Regions from separate parts of the Rhizobium sp. NXC24 genome, predicted to be linked through region 1. Evidence: predicted binding sites of a transcription regulator. Region 1 holds the regulator's gene; each other region holds the start of a gene.
What was found. The regulator PhoB, encoded in region 1, activates phosphate uptake and scavenging genes when phosphate is short. The targets are predictions, from matches to a motif close to TGTCATNNANCTGTCAT.

Region 1 (5,947 bases):
GACGGGTACGATCCTCGGCCTTGCCCATGCGCTCGGCGAGACCGCGCCGCTGCTTCTGATCGGCATGGTCGCCTTCGTCGCCAACTATCCGAGAGGGCCGCTCGATCCTTCGACGGCCCTGCCGGTGCAAATCTACATGTGGGCGAGCGAAGCTGAGCGCGCCTTTGTCGAGAGAACCTCCGGAGCCATTATCGTCCTGCTCTTCTTCCTTGTTGCGATGAACATCGGGGCCATCCTGCTGCGCCGTCGCTTTGAGCGGCGCTGGTGACGGGAGGCGATGGAATGAACATGATGACGGAAGCCGCGAGCGAAAAAGCACTGGCCAGGAAGATGATAACGATCCCCTACAAGATGATCGGTCAGGCCGTCTCGGTCCATTATGGCGAGAAGCGCGCGCTGTTCGACGTGGATCTGAACATCCGCGCCAACACTGTCACCGCGCTGATCGGTCCTTCCGGCTGCGGCAAGTCCACCTTCCTGCGTTGCCTCAACCGCATGAACGATACGATAGACACCTGCCGCGTCACCGGCAAAATCACGCTCGACGATCAGGATATCTACGACAACTCAATCGATGTCGTCGAGCTGCGTGCCCGCGTCGGCATGGTGTTTCAGAAGCCCAATCCGTTTCCGAAGTCGATCTACGAGAATGTGGCCTATGGTCCGCGTATCCATGGGCTGCATCGGTCCAAGAGCGATCTCGACCATATCGTCGAAACCAGTCTGCAGAAGGCCGGGCTGTGGGGCGAGGTGAAGGATCGGCTCTATGATGCCGGCACCAGCCTCTCTGGCGGTCAGCAGCAACGCCTCTGCATCGCCCGCGCCGTCGCGGTCAGTCCCGAGGTCATTCTCATGGACGAGCCGTGCTCCGCGCTCGATCCGATCGCCACCGCCAAAGTCGAGGAACTCATTCATGAGCTGCGGGAAAACTTCACGATCGTCATCGTGACGCATTCCATGCAGCAGGCAGCCCGCGTTTCGCAACGTACCGCAATGTTTCATCTCGGCCATCTGGTCGAGGAGAACGATACCGATAAGATGTTCACCAATCCCGATGATTACCGCACGCAGGATTACATCATGGGCCGTTTTGGCTGATGATGCTCCCCGCGCGGTTCCTTTCACATCTTTCACCTAGAGGATAAAAAAATGGTCTCAACACACATTCTCTCCGCTTACGACGAAGACCTGAAGTTCCTGACGCGCCGCATTTCCGAAATGGGCGGCCTGGCGGAGCAGATGGTCAGCGACAGCGTCCGCGCCCTGGTAAACGGCGATGCCAGCCTTGCGCAGAAGGTCATCTCCGATGACGTCATTCTCGACCACGCCGAGCGCGAAGTCGGCGACAAGGCGATCGTCACCATCGCCCGCCGTCAGCCGATGGCTGCGGACCTGCGTGAAATCATGGGCTCCATCCGCATCGCCGCCGATCTGGAGCGCGTCGGCGATCTCGGCAAGAACACCGCAAAGCGCGTCATCGCCGTGCAGGGCACCGGCGTTCCGCGTCGTCTCGCCCGCGGCATCGAACACCTCTCCGAACTGGCGCTCGTCCAGCTCAAGGAAGTGCTCGACGTCTACTCGACCCGTTTACCTGACAAGGCCGTGTCGATCCGCGAACGCGACGAGGAAATCGACGCCATGTACACCTCGCTCTTCCGCGAGATGCTGACCTACATGATGGAGGATCCGCGCAACATCACCACCTGCACGCATCTTCTTTTCTGCGCCAAGAACATCGAGCGCATCGGCGACCATGCCACGAACATCGCCGAGACGATCTATTACATGGCGACCGGTGCCCAGCCCGAAGGCGAGCGCCCGAAGGACGATACCGCCAACACCGTCGGTTCGGTAACGGAATAAAGTAGACACCAAGAGAAGGAGACCAGAGGCGCATGGTTCCGAGAGTTGCTGTTGTAGAAGACGAGGAAGCGCTAAGCGTTCTGCTGCGCTATAACCTCGAGGCCGAGGGCTTCGAGGTCGACACTATCCTGAGAGGCGACGAAGCTGAGCTGCGCCTCCAGGAGCGCATCCCCGATCTTCTGATCCTCGATTGGATGCTCCCCGGCGTGTCCGGCATCGAGCTCTGCCGTCGGCTGCGCATGCGGCCGGAGACGGAGCGCCTGCCGATCATCATGCTCACCGCTCGCGGCGAGGAAAGCGAGCGCGTGCGCGGCCTTTCCACCGGCGCGGACGACTATGTCGTCAAGCCGTTCTCGACGCCGGAACTGATGGCCCGCGTCAAGGCGATGTTGCGCCGAGCCCGCCCGGAGGTCCTGTCCACGGTACTGCGCTGCGGCGATATCGAACTGGACCGCGAAACCCATCGCGTCCACCGAAAGAGCCGTGAAGTGCGGTTGGGGCCGACGGAATTCCGCCTTCTGGAATTCCTGATGTCGTCCCCCGGCCGCGTCTTCTCTCGGTCTCAGTTGCTCGACGGCGTGTGGGGGCATGATATCTATGTCGACGAACGCACCGTCGACGTGCATGTCGGCCGCCTGCGCAAGGCGCTGAATTTCTCCAACATGCAGGACGTCATCCGCACCGTTCGCGGCGCGGGTTATTCCATGGAGGCCTGATGGGGGAGGCCTGATCGGGGCAACCCGATTGGCCATCCAACATAGCGGCGGAAACAGAAAACGGGCCTTTCGGCCCGTTTTTCCTTTGTCTGGTGTGGTTCAGTGCGCGGCCCGGCGCCGGTCATGCACCGGCTGGTAAGCCAGCCGCTGATGGTAGGTGCAGTACGGCGAAGAGTCCGGGCTGTCATTGCCGCAGAAGTGAAAATCTTCCTTCAGCGGGTCGCCGACCGGCCACTTGCAGGTGCGCTCCGTGAGCTCCGTCAGGCCGAGGCGGCGCGAGATCGGAACGACCACATTGGCGGCCGGACGATATTCGACTTCGCTGACCGTATCGATCTCGACCTCTTCCTTGAGCATCGTCGCACCCTGCTGGCGGGTAACCGTGCGGGTTGCAACGCGCGAGGCGTAATTCGGCGCGCGTGGGGCCGAGGTATTGCGCTTCGGCGCTCGAGCTGTGGTTGCCGCACCACCGGCCTTCGCTCGGCCCGGCAGGCTCAAGCGATGCACTTTGCCGATGACGGCATTACGGCTGACACCACCGAGCTGTGCCGCGATCTGGCTGGCGCTCAAACCTTCGGACCACAGCTTTTTCAGCTTCTCGACGCGTTCGTCTGTCCAATTCATGCCCTGTCTCCGCTATCGCGTTTCTGATGGCAGAATCCCTCACCATTGCCTCGAATTGGGTCGAGGCGTGAAACGCTTTAAAATTGTGGTGACTAGTTCCGCCGCATGCAGTCTAGTAATTGGTTTTTAACCTAGTGTGAGGCTGACTCCGTGACAAGAGTCGCGGGAATCTTGAGGAATCGATTTCGAGGTTTTCCCCAACTTGCTATACGTGAGTGGCATTTATGCAATATAAGTTGTCGAAGACATGCCATCCATCGAGAGGTGCTCTGCCGCACCTGCTAAATCGCCAGTTTTGTTGACATCGCAGTGCAAAACATCAATAGTGCCCATGCCGCCGCAAGGCGGCATTTTTGATTTTTCCGGGCCCGTTTCATTCGAAGGAAACGATTGGCCCTAAAGGTTGTGATTGAGGAGAATGCGCCATGGCTGAAACCGCGCCGCTTTATGACACCTATATGCGTGCTCCGCTGCGGTTCGAGCGAGGCGAGGGCGTGTGGCTGATCACGGAGACCGGCGAGCGTTATCTCGATTTCGCCGCGGGCGTCGCGGTGAATTCGCTTGGCCACGCCCATCCACATCTGGTTGCAGAGCTGAAGTCGCAGGCCGACAAGGTCTGGCACCTGTCCAACCTCTATGAGGTGCCAGGCCAGGAGAAGTTGTCGAAGCGCCTGACGGAGGCCACCTTCGCCGATAAGGTATTCTTCACCAATTCCGGTGCGGAGGCGCTGGAATGCGCCATCAAGACGGCGCGTCGCTACCAGTTCTACAAGGGTCATCCGGAGAAATTCCATATCATCACCTTCGAAGGCGCCTTCCATGGCCGCACGATCGCGACGATCGCCGCTGGAGGCCAGGAAAAGTATCTCGAAGGTTTCGGCCCGAAGGCGCCCGGCTTCGACCAGGTGCCTTTCGGCGATCTCGACGCGGTGCGTGCCGCCATCACCGATGCGACGGCCGCGATCCTGATCGAGCCCGTGCAGGGCGAGGGCGGTATCCGCCCTGCGACCAACGAGTTCCTGCGCGGCCTGCGTCAGATTTGCGATGAGAATGGCCTGCTTCTGGTCCTCGACGAGGTTCAGACCGGCGTCGGACGCACCGGCAAGCTCTTTGCCCATGAATGGGCCGGCATCACGCCTGACATCATGGCCGTCGCCAAGGGCATCGGCGGTGGCTTTCCGCTCGGTGCCTGCCTTGCGACCGCGGAAGCGGCCGCAGGCATGAAGGCGGGCACGCATGGCTCGACCTATGGCGGCAATCCGCTCGCCATGGCGGTCGGCAACGCCGTGCTCGATGTCGTGCTATCAGACGGTTTCCTGCAGCATGTGCGCGATGTTGCGTTGGTGTTCCGCCAGGGCTTGGCCTCGCTCAAGGATCGTTTTCCGGATATTATCGAAGATGTCCGCGGCGAAGGGTTGTTGCTTGGCATCAAGGCGGCCATTCCCCAGGCGGACCTGTTGCAGGCGATCCGCGCCGAACATCTGCTGGGTGTGCCGGCCGGCGACAACGTCATCCGTCTGCTGCCGCCGCTGGTGGTCACGGCCGAGGAGGCGCGCGAAGGCATTGCCCGCATCGAACGTGCCGCCGAAAGCCTGCGTGCCGCCCGCGTCAAGAAGTCGGCTTGAGTTCAGCGCCCGCCGGTAGGGGCGTATTACTGCGCCGCGCGTCCGAAGGACGCGCAAAGGACGCAGTAACACTTAGAGTGGCGCATAAGCCTTTCCTTAAATCGGCTCCGATTTAAGGGGTTATGCGCGCCCCACGGCGGGCGTTATCATTTTTGGAGTACAGGTAGGGACATGGCTTCACCGAAACACTTTCTCGATCTCTCGGCCGTCGCGGCTGCCGATCTGCGCAGCATCATCGACGATGCCATCGTGCGAAAGCAGGCGCTGAAGGCGGGTGCGGCCGATAAGCCGCTCGCCGGCAAGATGCTGGCGATGATCTTCGAGAAGCCATCCACCCGCACCCGCGTCTCCTTCGATGTCGGCATGCGCCAGCTCGGCGGCGAGACGCTGTTCCTGTCCGGCACGGAAATGCAGCTTGGCCGCGCCGAGACGATCGGCGATACGGCAAAGGTGCTGTCGCGCTATGTCGACGCCATCATGATCCGTACGACCGAACATTCGCGCCTGTTGGAACTCGCCCAGCACGCGACCGTGCCGGTCATCAACGCTCTCACCGACGACACGCATCCCTGCCAGATCATGGCCGACATCATGACCTTCGAGGAGCATCGCGGTCCGATCAAGGGCAAGACCATCGCCTGGACCGGCGACGGCAACAACGTGCTGCATTCGCTGGTCGAAGGGGCCGCCCGTTTCGGCTATCGCATGAACATGGCCGTACCCCTTGGTTCCGAGCCGAAGGATCACTATCTGAACTGGGCCCGCAACGAGGGCGCCGAAATCATGCTCTCGCATGATGCCGACCGTGCGGTCGCCGGCGCCGATTGTGTGGTAACCGATACCTGGGTTTCCATGAATCAGGAGCACCGGGCCCGCGGTCACAACGTCTTCCAGCCCTATCAGGTCAATGCGGCTTTGATGGCACAGGCCGGCAAGGACGCGTTGTTCATGCATTGCCTGCCCGCCCATCGCGGGGAGGAAGTGACGGACGAGGTGATCGACGGTCCGCAATCCGTTGTTTTCGATGAGGCGGAAAACCGCCTTCATGCGCAAAAGTCGATTCTTGCTTGGTGCCTGGGCGCGATCTGAGGATATAGAACCGCGTTTGATGTCGCGGGC
Region 2 (5,947 bases), 1.6 Mb from region 1:
CGACATCGGACGGCTCCTCGCGGGCAAGCGAGGCGATGGCGCGCACTGCGGCCATCTTCATTTCCTCATTGATCGTCTTGGCGCCGCAATCGAGCGCCCCCCGGAAGATGTAGGGGAAACAGAGGACGTTGTTGACCTGGTTCGGAAAATCCGAGCGGCCGGTGCAGATCATCGCGTCCGGCCGGGCGGCACGGGCGAGATCCGGCATGATTTCGGGTGTCGGATTGGCGAGCGCCATGATCAGCGGCTTTTCCGCCATCTGCTCCAGCAGCTCGGGCTTCAGCACGCCGGCGGCGGAGAGGCCCAGAAAGACGTCGGCGCCGGGGATCGACTCGGCAAGCACGCGCTTGTCGCTCTTCTGCGCGTAGATGGACTTCCATTCGTCCATCAGCTCGGTACGGCCCTCATAGACGAGGCCCTCGATATCGTGGACCCAGATGTTTTCGCGCTTGGCGCCAAGGATGACCAGCAGGTTGAGGCAGGCGAGCGCGGCGGCGCCAGCGCCCGAGGCGACGATCTTGACCTCCTCGATCTTCTTCCCGGCCAATTCCAGCCCGTTGAGAATAGCGGCGGCAACGATGATGGCAGTGCCGTGCTGGTCGTCGTGGAAGACCGGGATTTCCATCTTCTCACGCAGGCGACGTTCAACGTCGAAGCACTCGGGCGCCTTGATGTCCTCGAGATTGATGCCGCCGAAGGTCGGCTCCAGCGCCGAAATCGTGCTGACCATCTCATCGACGGTAGGCGCGGCGATTTCGACGTCGAAGACGTCGATGCCGGCAAATTTCTTGAAGAGTACGGCCTTGCCTTCCATCACCGGCTTGGAGGCAAGCGGACCGATATTGCCGAGACCGAGGACGGCCGAACCATTGGATATGACCGCGACGAGATTGCCGCGCGAGGTGTAGTCGAAAGCCGTTTCCGGATTGTCGCGGATGGCAAGGCAGGGCGCGGCAACGCCGGGAGAATAGGCAAGCGCCAGGTCACGCTGGTTGCCGAGCGGCTTCGTCGCCTGGATTTCCAGCTTGCCGGGGCGGGGATAGCGATGAAAGAAGAGAGCCTGTTCGTCGAGATTGCCGCTCGCCATGTTCTTGGCTGCCTTCGATGTGTCGTGCGTATCCATCACGCTTCTCCGTTTCTGCTTGCGCACTCGCGCTTTTTGAGTCCCTGCATACATCAATCACTCAGGGTGCACAGTATGCAATTGACGCAGAGGAAAGGTTTTTTGCAGCGCCGTTTTCACAATTGTTTTTCTTGTCCCGCAACGGTGACATTCGAGCCCGATGGTAAGCGAAAAGTGAATGCGTCATAAGGGGTTCATGGCGTGAGCCTATGAGGGCAAAAAACAGAGGAGCCCTCATGACCCTCATCGCTTCCCACCGCGGCGGTTCGCATCTTTGGCCCGAAAACACCCGGCTCGCCTTTTCCGAAACCGCTAAACTCGATGTCGATCTCGTCGAATTCGACGTGCATCAGACGCGTGACGACAAGCTCGTCGTCCATCACGACGCGCTGATCGACCGCATGACGGGCGGCAAGGGCGCGATCGCCGATTTAAGCTATGACGAACTGATGCGCCATATCGTCATCGGCAGCGGCGGCGAGACCATCCCGACACTTGCCGAAACCATCGACATCTTCGGGCCGTCCGCGGTCGACCTTCGGCTGGAGATCAAGACGAGGCTGGACGGCAAACCCTATGCCGGCATGGAAGGCCGTATTGCGGACGAGTTGCTGGCGACCGACATGCTGAAGCGGACAATGGTGACCAGTTTCGCGCTCCCGCGCCTGGAAGCCTTCAGTGCCGCGCTTGAGGAGCGTGGCCTGAATGTCGGCGAGCTTCTCGGCCTCATCTTTCTCTGTTCGCCGCAGACAGCCGCGCAAATCGGCTGGAGAGGTATTCTTGCCGCGCTTGGCCGGTTTGGCGTCCACGAGATTGCCTTGCGGGCCGACACCATCGATGCCGAAGTGATGGACCTTTTTCGGAAAAGCGGCGTGACGGTGCATGGCTGGGCGGCGCATACGAGTGAAGCGGCAAGGGCGATGTTTCGCCTCGGCGTCGCAAGTTTCACAACCGATCGGCCGGATCTCGCCATAGCTGCAAAGCGCGGCTGATCGTCCGCAACAGGCCTCTAGCACAGGATTTGTCATCATCCTGAAACACGAGTCTGATTTTGGAATAGCCAACGTAGGATAGGGCACGGACATTGAGTTCGTGAATGAAAACATGAATGTCAGGCGGTTTCGAACGCTATTCATTTCTGACGTGCACCTGGGCTCGAAAGCAGCCAAGGCGGACTATCTGATCGATTTTCTGCGTCATCACGAAGCGGACACCATCTTCCTTGTCGGTGATATCGTTGACGGCTGGCGGCTGAAGCGCACTTGGTACTGGCCGCAAGATTGCAACGACGTGGTGCAGAAACTGCTGCGCAAGGCGCGCAAGGGCACCCGCATCGTCTATATCCCCGGCAATCACGACGAATTCCTGCGTGATTTCCCCGGCATGCATTTCGGCGGCATCGAAGTGGCCGAGCGGGCGATCCACGAGACCGCCGACGGCAAGAAGTATCTCGTCCTGCATGGCGACGAATTCGACGTCGTCGTTCGCAACGCGCGCCTGCTCGCCTATCTCGGCGATTGGGCCTACGATATGGCCATCCTGATCAATGTCGGCCTTGCCGCCGTTCGCCGCCGCCTGAACATGCCCTATTGGTCGTTCTCGGCCTGGGCGAAGCTTCAGGTCAAGCATGCGGTCAATTTCATCGGCGAGTTCCAGCGTGTCGTGGTCGAAGAGGCCAAGCGCAACGATGCCGACGGCGTCATCTGTGGCCACATCCATCATGCCGTCATCGAGGACTTCGATGGCATCCGCTACATCAACACAGGCGACTGGGTCGAAAGCTGCACGGCGATCGCCGAGCATGAAGACGGCACGTTCGAGCTGATCACCTGGCAGTCGATCACCGAGGCACAGCCGGTCAGCGCCGCCGTCGAGGACGTGTCGGAAGCGCTCGGGGCACAGGCGGCGTAATTTGCGCCGCTTCACGGGTCCGATAACGGCCCGTCACAATTCTTGATCGCTGCAATCTGACGACAGCCTCATATTTTATCCGAAACGTTTCGGTTCGGCTATTTCTCGCCATAGTCGTATTCACGATGGAGTGATAGGGAACAATCAGTTTCCCTTCAGGTCTGTCATGATTCCCGCGACAAAATCTCTCCCGGGCGAGGGCGCGCCTCCGCATTTTCGTCTGCGCACCGCCTTGTCCTATTGTGCTCCGTTGCTCGTCAACGGCATTGCTCTGCCGTTTTTCCCGGTTTGGCTGACGGGACTGAATTTCGGTGACCGCGAGATCGGTCTTATCCTCGCCGTGCCGATGGTGGTGCGCGTTCTCGTCGTGCCCATTGTCGGAATACTTGCCGATCGCGTGGATGAACGCGCGAACGTGTTGTTCTGGTCGGGCGCATTGTCACTGCTGACGGCGATCGCGCTTTATTGGACGAATGATTTCTGGCCGGTGTTGCTGGTCTACGCCATTCAGGGGGCGACATACGCGCCTTACGTCCCTGTCGTAGAATCGATTGCCATTTCCGGCGTGCGGCGCTGGGGGTTCGATTATGGATCGATGCGCGTCTGGGGATCGATCGCCTTCATCTTCTCGACCCTTATCGGCGGTCAGATGATCGGCAAATGGGGTGCCACCATGGTTCTGCCCACCATGGTCGGGGGCTTCTTCCTGACAACCATGATGGCTTTCTTCTGTCCGCGCATCGGGCCGACACGCCGGCGCAATCAGCCGATCAACCTGCAGGCGCCGACCGGCGGTGGGCTGCGCTCGCCGCAATTGCTGATCACCATGATCGGTGTGTCGATACAGCAGTCGAGCCATGCCGTGATGTACACGTTTGCATCGATCTATTGGCGCAAACTCGGTTTTTCAGGCACGGAGATCGCCATCCTCTGGAGCGCAGGGGTAACGGCGGAGGTCATGGTTTTCTTCCTGTCGAAAACACTGAGCCGTCGCTTCAGTGCCTGGACGCTGATTTTCTTCGGTTCGAGCGTGTGCGTCCTGCGCTGGATACTGTTTCCGATCAATCTCGGTTTCGCCGGCTATCTCGTGCTGCAATGTCTTCACTCCTGCACCTATGCCTGCGTCCACACCGGCATACAGCGCCGCATCGTTGCTTCGGTGCGGGAAACTCAGGAAGCATCGGCCCAGGGCTCCTATTTCTTTTATAACGGCATGTTCCTCGGGCTGATGACCCTGGCGTCCGGCTATCTTTACGCGTGGCTCGGTCCTTCCAGCTACTATGTCATGGCCGGTGTTGCCGCCTTCGGCCTCGCTATGGTGATCCTTGCCCGCAATCTTCAACCGCGCAGTTCCGCGTTTGGCGAAAGGGCGGGCGAGGCCTCCTGAGGCCGTGCGAAACGAATTCATTTGGATATCAAAATGCTATGGCCTATTTTGACATCGGCTTGGCATGGAAATCGCGTATGCACTCGGATATTAACCATTTGCGTCGAGCTGGGATTCCTGAGTCGGCGATTGTGACGCAAGACCTGAAAGACGCATGAGTTTGAAAGCAGCCGAACAGAAACCCGATGCACCAAGGATCGATGACGAGCCCGATGGCAACGGGCATCGCTATCGGCTGGAAGGCAATTGGCGCAGCGCCAATGTGCATGGCGTGCTGCGGCAGATCGATCAGCTTACGAAACAGCGCGGCGGCTATCAGGTGGTGATCGATCTTTCCGATCTCTCCGATGTCGATACCGCCGGTGCGCTACTGATCCGGCGCCTGAAGGAGAGCCAGGAAGGGCATGGCGCCAGCGTCAGGATCGAGGGCTCAAACCCCCATATCGATGAGCTGTTGACCGCCTTTACCGAGGAACCGGACAAAGAGGTCGCGGAGCCCAAGCCGAGGAAATCCTTGGCGGAACGGTTTTTTGCGCCGATCGGCGAAAGCGTCTACGAAATCTGGGGCAACCTCATCGCGGCCATGTACATTCTCGGTTCGGCGGTGCGCGGCGCGCAGCTCAAGTTTGGGCGCGGCAGCGGTGTGTCGCCCGCTTCGATCGTCAATCAGATCGACCACATGGCGGTGCGCGCCGTGCCGATCATCCTGCTGATGTCTTTTCTGATCGGCGCCATCATCGCGCAGCAGGGCGCATTCCAGCTTCGCTATTTCGGCGCCGAAATCTTCGTCGTCGATCTCGTCGGCATCCTGCAATTGCGTGAAATCGGCGTGCTTCTGACCGCCATCATGATCGCCGGCCGTTCGGGCAGCGCCATTACTGCCGAAATCGGATCGATGAAGATGCGCGAAGAAGTCGATGCGCTGAAGGTCATGGGTCTCAATCCGGTCGGCGTTCTGATCTTCCCGCGATTGGTGGCGTTGACCGTCGCGCTGCCCTTGCTGACGATCATTGCAAACTTCGCCTCGCTTGGCGGTGCGGCGGTGGTTGCCTGGGCCTATTCCGGTATCACCTTCGCCACTTTCGTTTCGCGCCTGCACGAAGCAATCAGTCTCTCCACCGTCATCTCGGGCATGATCAAGGCGCCGTTCATGGCGCTCGTCATCGGCATCGTTGCTGCGGTCGAAGGGCTGAAGGTGGGTGGCAGCGCCGAGTCTCTCGGTCAGCATGTGACGCAGTCCGTTGTGAAATCGATTTTCGTGGTGATCCTCATGGACGGGCTTTTTGCCATGTTCTATGCAGCGATCGATTTCTGAGGGTTGCCAAGGATGAGCGCGCTTCACTCGGAAATCCCGATGGATAAGGATGAGCAAGGCAGAGACGTCGTGCTATCGGCACGGGATGTCACCGTCGCTTTCGGATCGAAAGTGGTGCTCGATAAATTGAACCTGAATATTTACCGCGGCGAAATTCTGGGCTTCGTCGGCGCTTCCGGTGCGGGCAAATCGGTGCTGCTGCGCACGGTAT
Region 3 (5,947 bases), on a different replicon from region 1:
ATGCTGGTTCCGTCCACCCGAAGCGATTGCGACGCCGGCGTGCTCTACCTGGAGACCTCAGGGTGCCTGCCAATGTGCGGTCACGCGACGATCGGGTTGGTTACTTTCATCATCGAAAAGGGATTGATTGAACCGGCGACACCCGGCCTTGTCCGCCTGGACACGCCTGCCGGAGTCGTTGAGGCCAGATATGAAAAGACGGGTGAGAAAGTCAGCGGGGTTCGTTTCAGCAACGTACCCTCCTTCGTTCTTGCCGAAGGCGTCGAATTGAACCATCCGGATCTCGGCCTCATCGTCTTTGACATCGCCTATGGTGGAAATTTTTATCCCATAGTCGAGAGCCAGCGGAATTTTGGAGATTGTGCGGATTATTCCCCCGAAGAGTTGCGAAGAATGGCGCAGGTCCTTGTCAAGCTACTTCCCAGCGTCATCGATGTCGTCCACCCAGACAATCCGAGCATACGGGGGGCGCATCACACGATGTGGTGCGGCGCGCCTATGAAGGGCGCCGACGCGCGCGCAGTTGTCATCGCGACCCCCAAAATCATTGATCGCTCACCGTGCGGCACCGGCACATCGGCACGCGTGGCGCTCCGGGCAGCACGCGGAGAGCAGCAGATCGGCGATGTTTTCAGCCACGAGAGCTTGATCGGTTCCATATTCAAAGGACGGATCGAGCGTCATGTAACCCTGGACGCCGGCATACCCGCAGTCATTCCAAGCGTTGAAGGCCGTGCCTATATTACGGGGGTCTCAACTCACGTTATCGATGACCAGGAACCATACGCTGCAGGCTATTTGACCTGAATCAGCAGCGCCCAATCATGCGGTCTCATAGTCGAGCGGCATCAAACCGATGGCCTCACGCTAATATGAGCCGGCATAACCTTCAATGGCCGTCGGGCGGGACTGCCTCGGCCGGGACCGTTTCCTTCAGGTTCTTCCGGTGGAAGATGAAGAGACCGGCAAAGACGATGATCGCGGCGCCGATGATGATCTGCATATCGGGAATATCGTTGAAGAAGATGTAGCCCAGCACAATCGCCCAGAGCAGCAGCGTATATTGCAGCGGCGCGAGCAGCGATGCCGGTGCGAGCTTCAACGAGCGCGTGATGAGCAGATGCGCGCAAGAGGCTACGATGCCAAGCAGTAGCATGCCGAGCCAATCGATGGGCGTCGCCGGCCGCCAGTGGCCGATGCTCAAGACGATGCCGGTGGCAAGGGCGGCGATCGTCTGCCAGGTCACGAGTGTCGTGTCGCTGGTCGAGCGCAGATAGCGGCTCATCACCAGCGTCAGTGCAAAGGCTAAGCTGCCCGCGAGACCGAAAAGCGATGGAAGCGACAGCATCGCTGTGGAGGGACGCAGCGCGATGACGACGCCAGCGAAGCCGACCAGAACGGCTAGCCAACGGCGCCAGCCGATCTTTTCCCCGAGAAAGAAATGCGAGAGCGCCGCAACATAGATCGGCCCGGCCATATAGAAGGTCATCACATCTGCGAGCGGCAGATAGGCGACGGCAGCGTAGAACAGGCCGACATCGCCAGTCGCCATGGCCACCCGCATGAACTGGAGGCCTTTCTGCTCGACGCGGAACAAGGCCATCGGCCCTTGTCTCACGATCATCGGTCCGAGCACGACAAAAGCTCCGAACGAGCGGATCACCAGCACCTGACCGACGGCAAAACTCGAGACCAGCCACTTGCCCATCGCATCATTCAACGCAAAGAGCAGATCGCCGAGCAACATCAGCACGACACCGGTCATGATCAGGCTTCCGGTATTGGCCACGGCCGTCTTGGTCTTCATTCCCCGAATCCTCGCAAAAACGGCCGCGCATGCGCGGCCAAATGCGGCTTCGACCTTAACGCTGCCGATGTCAAGTGCTGGCTTAAATACGACGGCTACAAGCGATCGGAGCGATGAATAAACCGGTCAGACAAGCAGACGGACAACTGCTACTACCGACCCGGGAACGTCAGAGACGCGACTACTTCGCTGAAATAGTTGACGATTTCGGGAAAGTATCCTGGAATGGCGGTTTTCCATGCAGATGCTTTAGGCGACACCGATGCGACGAGACTGATATCGCTGCAAGTCCAACCACTTACCTTCTGCCTGTCATTCGTGTGTCACGATCGCCCGCTAATCACGACACTGTAACGTGACTTCACAAACGCGCGAGGATTCCCATGCGTAAAACTCTAATCGCTCTTGCCGCCGCCACCATGCTGGCCGGCGTTTCCCACGCAGCCACCGTCTATCCGCTCGATCGTGCAACGATCCTGGTCGGCTCGCCTTTCGACTTCAAGGTCGAGTTCGACGGCGCCATCAAGAAGGAAGACGTGAAGATCACCATCAACGGCCAGGATGCCAAGTCCGTTCTCGGCGCCGATTTCAATTTCGTGGCCGACGAGAAGGGCAAGGACGACAAGAGCCTCGGCTCTGCCGTTATTCTGCGCTCCGCCAAAATCGGCAAGGCAGGCACCTATAAGGTAGAAGTCAGCGCCGGCGGCCAGACGAAAGCCGTTACCTGGGACGTGTTCGGCACCTCCGCGACCCCGAAGGCCAAGAACGTCATCTTTCTGCTCGGCGACGGCCTCTCCGTTGGCCACCGCACCGCTGCCCGCCTGATGTCCAAAGGCATGACCGAGGGCAAGGCGAACGGCCGCCTCTTCATGGATGACCTCGATCACATGGCGTTCATCGGCACATCGTCCACCAATGCGATCGCCACCGACAGCGCCAACACCATGTCGGCTTACATGACCGGCCACAAGACCGCGATCAATGCGCTTGGCGTCTATGCCGACCGCACGCCGGACTCGCTGGACGACCCGCGTGTCGAAAACATCGCTGAAGCGGTGCGCCGCCTGACCAAGAAATCGATCGGCGTCGTTTCCACTGCCGAAATCGAAGATGCCACACCGGCCGCCGTCATTTCCCATACGCGCAAGCGCGGCGACAAGGCTGAAATTGCCGCCATGTTCCTCAACACCAAGCCGGATGTTATCCTCGGTGGCGGCTCGGCCTATTTCCTGCCGAAGGACGTCCCGGGCTCCAAGCGCAAGGACGACAAGGACCTGGTCAAGACCTTCAAGGACGATGGCTACGCGCTGGCGACCGATAAGTCCGAGCTGACAGCCGCCGCCGGCACCAATACCGGCAAAATCCTGGGCCTCTTCCACACCGGCAACATGGACGTGACGCTGGATCGGGAATTCCTCAAGAAGGGCACGGTCGGCAAATTCCCGAACCAGCCCGGCCTCAAGGACATGGCCAAGGTCGCGCTTGATCAGCTTTCCAAGAATCCGGACGGCTTCTTCCTGATGATCGAGGGCGCCTCGATCGACAAGCAGGCTCACACGATGGACTGGGAGCGCTCGGTCTTCGAAACCATCGAATTCGACCAGGTTGTCGGCATGGCGCGCGAATTCGCCAAGACGCATCCCGATACGCTGATCGTCGTCACCGGCGACCATACGCATGGCGTTTCGGTCATCGGCACGGTCGATGACGAAAAGCCGGGCACGGACATGCGTGAGAAGGTGGGCGTCTACGCCGATGCCGGCTTCCCGAACTATGAGGACAAGGACGGCGACGGTTTCCCTGACAAGGTCGACGTGAGCCGCCGCCTCGCCATCTTCGCCAACAATTATCCGGACTATTACGAAACCTTCCGCCCGAAGATGGACGGTCCGTTTGAGCCGGCAATTCAAAACGAGAAGAAGGAATACGTCGCCAACAGCGCGTATAAGGATGTTCCCGGCGCCGTGCTTCGCGAAGGCAATCTGCCGCGCAATGCCGATACGGCCGTTCATGCCGTCGACGACGTCGTGCTGCAGGCAACAGGTCCGGGTTCGGAAGAGTTCAAGGGCTACATGGAAGAGAGCGACGTCTACCGCGTTCTCGCCGATACCTTTGCGCTCGGTGCAGAGACTATGTAATTTGCCAGAAACCTCCGGGCGGCATTGGCCGCCGGGAGGCCATTTCCGAGGAGGTGCGCGGTGGGCAACATTCTTTACGGTTCCGTTGTCAGTCGCCGCAGCCTGCTTGCGATGATCGGCCTGTCGCCATGGGTCATGACCGCAGGCCCCAGCCACGCCTCGCCCAGCGAACTCTCCATCGGCGATCTCTACGGCAAGGTCAGCGCGCTCGGCCTCGAATTTTCCGACAAGGTTAAGTCCCTGAACGGACAACAGATCCAGATGCGCGGCTTCATGGCGCCGCCGCTGAAGGCAGAAGCGAAATTTTTCGTGCTGACCGAAATCCCGATGTCGATCTGCCCCTTCTGCTCGACCGATGCCGACTGGCCGGACAATATTGTCGTCATCTATCTCTCAGAAGCGCAGACCTTCGTGCAACCCGGCACGCTGATAGCCGTCGCCGGCACGCTCGAAGTCGGCTCCTGGACGGACCCGGAAACCGGATTCTTAAGCCGGCTTAGATTGCGCGAAGCGAACTATTGGATTGCCTGAACAAGATGCTATCGCTCGAACTCGCCGATATCTCCATCACTTTTCCTGGGCTCGCCGCGCCGGTGCTGACGATCGAGCGACTGCAGATTCCGGCCGGCGGTCGCGTGGCCGTCACTGGCGCCTCCGGGTCCGGCAAGAGCACCTTCGTCAACGTTATCACCGGGCTCGAACGGGCACGCCAGGGCCGCATCGACTGGAGCGGCACGAACATAGCCAAGCTCTCCGAAGGCGGCCGGGACCGTTGGCGTGGCGCCAATGTCGGTCTGGTGATGCAGGATTTTCATCTGTTTGCCGGCCTGTCGGCGATCGAAAACATCTTGCTGCCGGCAAGGCTTGCCCGCGCGGCATCCGTCGAGATTGTCGAACGGGCACATGATTTGTTGAAGCGGGCAGGTCTGAAGCAGCCCAAGCAAAGGATCGAGACCATGTCGCGCGGCGAGATGCAGCGCGTTGCCGTTGCCCGGGCGCTGCTGCAAAAACCCGGCGTTATTGTCGCCGACGAGCCTACCGCCAGCCTCGATGTCGACAGCGGCGAAGCCGTCGGCAGCCTGCTGCTGGAACTCGCCGATCAGGAAAAGAGCACACTGATCGTCGTCTCACACGATGAGCGGCTGACCAACCGGCTCCAACGCAAGATCACCTTCAACCTCGGGCGCATCGCCAGCGATACCCGGTCGATGGAAGATGCAGCATGATCCGTTTCATCCTGGCCGATCTCCGCAGATTCTGGCTCGGCTCGGCCGTGCTCGTTCTGATCGTAGCCCTTGCCGTGGCGCTCGGGGTGACGGTCACGCTGCAGGAACGGGCGCTCAGGCTCGGCAGCGCACGGGCCGCCGACAAATTCGATCTGGTGATCGGCGCAGCCGGCAGCGAGAATCAGCTCGTGCTTTCCTCGGTCTTCCTGCAGGCCGCGCCGCTGCCATTAATGGATGGCGGGCTACTGCCAAAGCTTGCCGCCGATCCCCGCGTCGCCTGGGCGGCCCCGATCGGCTTCGGAGATTCGTTCATGGGCAATCCGATCGTCGGCACGACGACGGCGCTGGTGCACAATCTCGCCGGGGAACTGGCGGAGGGAAAAATTTTCGCAAAGGAAGGCGAGGCGGTGATTGGCGCAGGCGTTGCCCTCAAACAGGGCGATGAAATCAAGCCGATGCACGGCTCGGCGCAGGAAGGGGGACATACCCACTCCGAACTCGCCTACCATGTAACCGGCCGCCTGAAACCTACCGGAACGGCCTGGGATCGAGCCATACTGGTCCCGATCCAGGCGGTCTGGCATATCCACGGCATGGGCCATCACGACGATCACGAAGACCCCGCCGAAGCGCATGATGAGCACGAGCATCATGCCATCGATCCGGATGCGCCGTTGAATGAAACGTGGGATGATGAGGTTCCCGGCCTGCCGGCAATTCTGGTGAAGCCGAAGACCATAGCCGATGCCTATAAGCTCAGGCAGCAATACCGCGCC

Region 2: the regulator PhoB is predicted to act here: its motif matches at 2,146-2,162, upstream of NXC24_RS10820 (UDP-2,3-diacylglucosamine diphosphatase).
Region 3: the regulator PhoB is predicted to act here: its motif matches at 2,118-2,134, upstream of NXC24_RS33075 (alkaline phosphatase).

The regions. Positions count from the first base shown of each region.
Region 1 is NZ_CP024311.1:569,209-575,155, forward strand. Features, by position in the region: gene pstA (phosphate ABC transporter permease PstA) at 1-268, shown strand, start outside; gene pstB (phosphate ABC transporter ATP-binding protein PstB) at 283-1,098, shown strand; gene phoU (phosphate signaling complex protein PhoU) at 1,150-1,863, shown strand; gene phoB (phosphate regulon transcriptional regulator PhoB) at 1,896-2,579, shown strand; gene NXC24_RS02855 (GcrA family cell cycle regulator) at 2,679-3,203, opposite strand; gene NXC24_RS02860 (aspartate aminotransferase family protein) at 3,629-4,828, shown strand; gene argF (ornithine carbamoyltransferase) at 5,000-5,917, shown strand.
Region 2 is NZ_CP024311.1:2,193,449-2,199,395, reverse strand. Features, by position in the region: gene NXC24_RS10830 (NADP-dependent malic enzyme) at 1-1,123, opposite strand, end outside; gene NXC24_RS10825 (glycerophosphodiester phosphodiesterase family protein) at 1,360-2,115, shown strand; gene NXC24_RS10820 (UDP-2,3-diacylglucosamine diphosphatase) at 2,228-3,034, shown strand; gene NXC24_RS10815 (MFS transporter) at 3,201-4,421, shown strand; gene NXC24_RS10810 (MlaE family lipid ABC transporter permease subunit) at 4,576-5,736, shown strand; gene NXC24_RS10805 (ATP-binding cassette domain-containing protein) at 5,749-5,947, shown strand, end outside.
Region 3 is NZ_CP024314.1:1,939,660-1,945,606, forward strand. Features, by position in the region: gene NXC24_RS33065 (4-hydroxyproline epimerase) at 1-807, shown strand, start outside; gene NXC24_RS33070 (DMT family transporter) at 890-1,807, opposite strand; gene NXC24_RS33075 (alkaline phosphatase) at 2,191-3,945, shown strand; gene NXC24_RS33080 (hypothetical protein) at 4,057-4,476, shown strand; gene NXC24_RS33085 (ATP-binding cassette domain-containing protein) at 4,482-5,171, shown strand; gene NXC24_RS33090 (ABC transporter permease) at 5,168-5,947, shown strand, end outside.